Regions from separate parts of the Irregularibacter muris genome, predicted to be linked through region 2. Evidence: a T-box and tRNA genes for the amino acid it is inferred to sense, from the RefSeq annotation. Region 2 holds a T-box; the other holds one or more tRNA genes.
What was found. The T-box of region 2 lies ahead of alaS (alanine--tRNA ligase). A T-box ahead of a tRNA ligase gene usually reads a tRNA of that ligase, here a tRNA-Ala.
Positions count from the first base shown of each region.

Region 1: it has a tRNA-Ala gene. The T-box ahead of alaS (alanine--tRNA ligase) is inferred to sense a tRNA for this amino acid. The anticodon was not compared.

Region 1 covers NZ_JANKAS010000024.1:17,743-21,171, reverse strand. Annotated here, with positions in the region: gene NSA47_RS15030 (DUF438 domain-containing protein) at 1-389, shown strand, start outside; gene NSA47_RS15025 (folate family ECF transporter S component) at 439-948, opposite strand; THF riboswitch at 1,008-1,109, opposite strand; tRNA gene NSA47_RS15020 (tRNA-Ala) at 1,216-1,291, shown strand; gene NSA47_RS15015 (response regulator transcription factor) at 1,570-2,223, shown strand; gene NSA47_RS15010 (sensor histidine kinase) at 2,225-3,429, shown strand, end outside.
Region 2 covers NZ_JANKAS010000002.1:134,507-137,935, reverse strand. Annotated here, with positions in the region: gene alaS (alanine--tRNA ligase) at 1-1,905, opposite strand, end outside; T-box leader at 1,966-2,185, opposite strand; gene NSA47_RS02970 (AI-2E family transporter) at 2,247-3,284, opposite strand; gene NSA47_RS02965 (PRC-barrel domain-containing protein) at 3,288-3,429, opposite strand, start outside.

The DNA.
Region 1 (3,429 bases), on a different contig from region 2:
AAACAGGTATTTTAAATCCCAAAGAAATCAGTGCAATATTTAACCATTTACCTGTGGATATTACCTTTGTAGATAAAAATGATATTGTAAAATACTTCTCCCAAGCCAAAGAAAGAATATTCCCTAGAACCAAATCAGTCATTGGTAGAGAAGTGTCTAACTGTCATCCCCCAGCCAGTGTTCACGTTGTGGAAGATATTGTAAACGATTTTAAATCTGGGAAAAAGGATAGCGAAGAATTTTATATCCGATTGGGTGAGATGTATGTCTATATCCGATACTTTGCTGTGCGGGATGAAAAAGGGGAGTACATGGGCACCTTAGAAGTATCTCAAAATATTCAGCCTATCCAGGAAATAAAAGGAGAAAAGAGATTGCTGACGGAGTAAGGGAGAAGCTCTATGGGAGCTGAAAAAAGAAGACCAATTGGTCTTCTTTTTAGTATTGGAAATAATTTTTTTCAATCTTTTCCCCTACATATCGCCATGTAATATAAATAGTAATGACCTGGATGGGGAGAAGCACAATCTGCTTGATAATTCTAGGCGTAATGATGGCAAGAACGGCATTGCCAGTGAGCATAGACAGCCAAAGAGTGTTTAAGCCAAGGTTTACTATAATGGTGATAGTCAAAATTGTTAGAGCAATATTAATTATAGTCTTGGGTTTTTTATACAGAAATAGACCGTATATGACCCCACCTAAGAATGCACTAACCGTAAAGCCAGGAAAATATGACCCCTGGGGAAAGAGCATCATACCTATTAAATCTGCTACAGCACCGACTATGCCTCCTATTATGGGACCATAAAGCATAGCGGCCAAGGATACAGCCACAAATCCAAATCCTACTCTTACAATAGGTGTAGTAATGGAAAAAAAACGAGTTAAAATAACATCTAAAGCAATGAGTATCCCTACAAAAACCATTTTACGTGTATTATTCATCCGCAGACCTCCTCTCTAAATTCAAACGACATGCGTCACATAAGAAGAGTTCTTTCTGTGACAGCGGAATGCGGTAAAGGCATCGCAAATCCCAAGGGATCTTTCGTCTAGTGGCAACTTCCCGTCCAGCTAGCACTTAACGCACCTAAACCTACTCTGTCATTTATAAAACTACGGATAATATTATTATACAACTAAAAGTTGAATATATCTATTGATTTATTTATTCATTCATAGTATAATAATTCTTGTTGAAAAGGAAAATATGGGGGTATGGCGCAGCTGGGAGCGCGCTTGACTGGCAGTCAAGAGGTCAGGGGTTCGAATCCCCTTATCTCCACCAAATAAGAATTTAATAATTATGAATACATAAAAACCTCTTTGAATTCAAGGAGGTTTATTGTTTTGCCTGCATTTAACAAAAGAAATAGAATAATTAGCAGTAGACATGCCGAAGGAATATTTTAATCGCTTTATCGGTGATAAATTCTTAAAGAAGAGAAGCCAGATGAAATGTCCCTTCGTCTTATGAATAATCTTGTTGGCATTAGAAGCACGACATTATGACGCAACTTTTACACATCTATGTGATATAACAAATTGGAAAGCAGGTGATAAAAAGTGGTAGATATTCTCATTGTAGAAGATGAGCAGGCCATTGCGAATTTAATCTATGCCAACTTGAGCGATGAAGGTTACCATTGTCAATGTGCTTTTGACGGTGAGGAGGGAGCTAATTTGATTGAGCAAAATGTATATGATCTTATTCTTTTAGACATCTGGCTCCCAAAAGTTGATGGTTATGAATTAATGGATTATATACGGCCTACGGGCATACCTGTTATTTTCATCACAGCAAAGGGAAGGATTCAGGACCGTGTCAAAGGTTTGAAATTGGGGGCGGATGACTATATTGTAAAACCCTTTCAGATTGGGGAGCTTCTTGCAAGAGTGGAAGCCATACTCCGGCGTGTGGGAAAAAGTAACAAACAATTATCCATTTTTGGTGTGGATATCAATACTGAATCCCGTATAGTGACAAAAGATGGAAAGGTGATAGACATGACTGTCAAAGAATTCGATTTGCTAGTGGAACTGGTATGTAACAAAAATGTGGCTCTTTACCGTGAACGTCTATATGAAAAAGTATGGAAGGAACCCTTTACCGGAGAAACAAGAACTCTGGATTCTCATATACAGCGACTTCGCCGCAAACTTGATTGGAATGAACATATTAAGACAGTATTTCGTATCGGTTACCGATTGGAGGTGTAAGGTGAAGCTATTTTCCAAGGTGTTTTTATGCACCTTATCCATTTTAACGCTATCTTTGGGTGTTGCTGGATATTATCTTATTTCAACAAGCTTCAACGCATCTCTGCAGCGTGAGACAGATAGAGCGTTGGAACAATATCAACTTTTAAAATTCAACCTTCAATCTGCTATGCTTGGTGCGTATGAAAAGGATTCCTTAACCAGAGAGACATTGTCTGCTCTCTCTCAACAGATTGTAGATCTTGCCCCAGAGGGAACTTTGGTAGGTGTATATGATCGAAATACACAAAGTCTGATTCGTTCTAACACTGCTGTTCCATGGACCATTGAAGACATCAAAGGCATAGCAGAAAACGAAGTGCACTATAATTTACTGCTTACAGAGGAGGGCAATAACTTCCTTGTAACTGTCGGCTCCTTTATCCAAGGGGATCAAAAAGTCATGTTGTGCACTGCTCGCAACATTAATGAGATCTTTCTTGAATGCAAGAATTTAATTAAAGCCTATCAAACCATTTATGGCGTCGTTATACTGATAAGTACAGCTGTCATGCTAGGCTTGTTTGCCATACTTATGAGTCCTATTAAAAAACTGACCCAAGCCACTGTTCGCATCGCAGAGGGTAAGTATTTCGAACGGGTAACAGTCATCACTAGGGACGAAATAGGCGTGCTGGGTGTGGGATTTAATCGTATGGCGTCAACCATCGAAACTAAAATTGATGAACTGGAACGGAATGCACAGCAGAAAGAAGACTTCGTTGCCAACTTTGCCCATGAACTCAAAACTCCCCTTACTTCAATTATAGGCTACGCCGATATGATTTATCAAAAGGATTTATCTAGAAAAAAGTTGAGAGAAGCCACTGCTTATATCATAAGCGAAGGAATGCATCTTGAAGCTCTATCTTTTAAGCTTTTAGAGTTGATTGTTTTGGGAAGAGGGGATTTTGTATTGGAACAATTTATGGCGGATGAATTATTGGAGGATATTGAAAAAACCCTTGGGCCGCTGATGGAGAAGAAAAAGATGAAACTGGAGTTTATAGCCCAGACTGCCTATATCTATGTGGAATACGATTTGATAAAAACGCTCATCCTAAACCTCATCGACAATGGAGTGAAAGCAGAAAGCACATATATTCGCCTTTCCGGTGAGTTTAAAGATGACCGATATATCATAACTGTTGCTGATAATGGAAGAGG
Region 2 (3,429 bases):
GATATCTGTTTCAAGGACCTCTACAGGCAAGCTTTCCAAAATTATTTCATTAACTCTCGCTTCTATTTTCTCCAATTGGCTCTGGGTTACACCTTCATAGTGTTGGAAGTCAAAACGCAGCCTATCAGGTGTCACCAAGGAACCGGCTTGTTCAACATGCTCCCCTAATACTTCTCTTAAAGCCTTGTGCAGCATATGGGTAGTTGTATGATTTCTGGCTGTGTCCATTCTTAATCCTTTATTTACTTTGGCCTTAACGATTTGCCCTACCTCAAGGGTTCCTTCGGATACCTTTCCAAAGTGAAGAATTTTTCCACCATTCCCCTTTTTACAATCTGCGATCCTGATTATACCGGTTTCTGTTTGAATAATGCCCCTATCTCCTGCTTGGCCACCACTTTCAGCATAAAAAGAAGTTTGATCTAAAAGTATAATGACCTGGTCATCCTTGGCAACCTGATCTACAAGATCCTCTTGCTTTGCTATTGCTAGGATTTTTCCCTCAACCTCTAATTGACTATAGCCAACAAACTCTGTAGAAATATTCTGATCAAGGTGCATAAAAGGGTCTTCTTTCCAACTTACAATATCACTTTCTGCCCTTGCCTTTCTAGCTCTTTCCCTTTGTCCTTCCATTTCCTCATGAAAACTCTCTTCCTCAACTTCCATTCCCTCTTCTTCAAGGATTTCTTTTGTTAGATCCAAAGGAAAGCCATAGGTATCATATAATCTGAAGGCCTGGGCACCGGGAATTACCTTGATTCCCTCTTGCTTCATTTGTGTGATAAGATCCTTTAATAGATGGAGCCCTTGGTCTATAGTTTCTTGGAATCTTGCTTCCTCAATAGAAATAATCTTTTCAATAGACTCTTGTTTTTCACCTAATTCACTGTAAGCATCTTTGGAAACTTCGATGACCTTTTGACATACTTTATAAAGGAAAGGCTCTTTAATTCCCAAAAGTTTGCCATGACGTGCAGCCCGTCTCAATAAACGTCTAAGTACATAGCCCCTTCCCTCATTGCTAGGCAAAATTCCATCTCCCACCATAAAGGTAACGCTTCTTATATGATCGGTAATCACTCTAATAGACATATCCACTGCATCATTTTGGCCATATTGAATATTGCCTAAAGAACATACATAGTCCAATACATGCCTTATAGTATCTACTTCAAATAGGGAGCCAACCCCTTGCATAATGGCAGCCATACGTTCTAAACCCATTCCTGTATCAATATTAGGATGAGCCAAAGGATTATAATTGCCTTCCTCGTCCTTATCAAATTGTGTAAATACTAGATTCCAAAACTCAACAAAGCGGTCACAGTCACAGCCTACAGCACAATCCTCTTGACCACAGCCTGCTTCTTCACCTCGATCATAATATAGCTCTGAACAAGGTCCACAAGGTCCTAGTCCAATTTCCCAAAAATTATCCTCCTTGCCCAATCTTACAATTTTATCAGGAGAGACCCCTATTTTTTTAGTCCATATATCAAAGGTTTCCTCATCATTTTCATATATACTTACCCACAGCCTATCCTCAGGTATCTCTAGCTCCTTTGTAATAAATTCCCAAGCCCATTGAGTAGCCTCATCTTTAAAATAATCTCCAAAGGAAAAATTCCCAAGCATTTCAAAAAAAGTTCCATGTCTCGCGGTTTTTCCTACCCTTTCAATATCTGGGGTTCTTATACATTTCTGGCAAGTAGCCACTCTTTTACTTGGTGGTTTTTCTTCTCCAATAAAGTATGGCTTGAGAGGCGCCATTCCTGAGTTAATTAATAATAAACTATTATCATTTCTAGGCACTAATGGTGCGCTAGGTAACCTTAAATGCTGTTTTTTCTCGAAAAAACTCAAAAATCTTTCTCTAATTTCATTTAAACCTAATGCTTGCATTTTACACCCTCCTCTTTAAATAAAAAAATATATATAACAATAAAAAAACTTCTCATCCCAAATAGGGACGAAAAGTCATTCTCGCGGTACCACCCTAGTTATTGATTTAAATTAAATCAATCCCTCATGCAAATAACGGTTGCCCTCCGTTAAGACCTACTGTAATTTCAATCTTAAAGCTCCAAGACTGCTTCTTTTTACCTATCTGGAAACCTTTCAGCCGAGGGTTTCTTCTCTGGGAGAATTCAGTAAAAATACTCCTTCTCTTCCTTGCTTTTTCTAGTATGATTTAGTTGGATTTGATTATATATAAGAACACTTTATTTGTCAATATTTTTCCCCTAATCAACAATATAATTCATCAAATGGGTACCAATTACTTTTATGGTTGCTGTAAAGGGAACGGCTAATATCATGCCCACAACTCCAAAAAAGCTCCCTCCAATGAATAGAGATAGTATAATTGCCACTGGATGTAGCCCTACACTAGATCCAATAATCTTAGGAGAAACAATTCCACTTTCTAATTGCTGAATAATAGCAATTAATATTAAAACCCAAAGAGCTTTAATAGGTTGCTGTATAAAAGCCACAATCATAGCCGGAACAGCTCCAATGACAGGACCAAAATAGGGGATAACATCTACAATTCCTGCAATCAGCCCGATTACCAATGCATATTTAACGTCTAGTAAATATAAACCTATTGCTGTACTGCCCCCTACAAAGGTAGCCACTAAAATTTGTCCTCTAATATAGCTACCCAACACTTTATCTACACTCGTGGAAATTTCTAGTATTTCTGTTCTCCATTTTTGAGGAATAAGTAAAGTTATCCTTCTTTTAAATTCATCTTTATCCTTTAAAAAGTAAAAGGCTAAGATAGGTACAATAATAATATTGAGAAATCGGGAAAAAAAATTGATAACAATACTGGATATTTTTTGTAGAGAATGAATAGCAATATCTTCTATTCGATTTATATTTTGATTTATGATATTATTAATGCTTTCTGGCAATTGGTTTTTACTGGATTCTCTAAAATTCTTAACAATTTTTTGAACTTGTTCTGCATAATCTGGTAAATCAGACACCAGCTTGCTGGTTTCATCTACAATTGTAGGAATTACACTCCAACCCAAAATCACAATTAAACCAATAAATAATAAATAAACCAATAAAACACTATAAAATCTCCCTACACCTTTTTTCTGCACAAAATTGACTAAAGGATTAAGTAAATAGGCAAAGGCAATAGCTATAATAAAAGGACTTAATATAGAAAATAATTGAGCTCTAATTTTCAAAAGGAAATATAAAATTAAAAAAACAATTACATAAAAGAGTCCTAAAAGCCATGTTCTTCTTTTAAATATCATTTTTTAGCCCTCCTTCCCATCTTTCTTATCAAAATATTTCTTTATTCCTCCTGTTTTATCAATTCCCCGCAAATACTTTGCTGATACAATGATTCTTTTCTCTTCAAAAGCCACCTCTTCAGATACAGGAATTTTTAATCTGCCA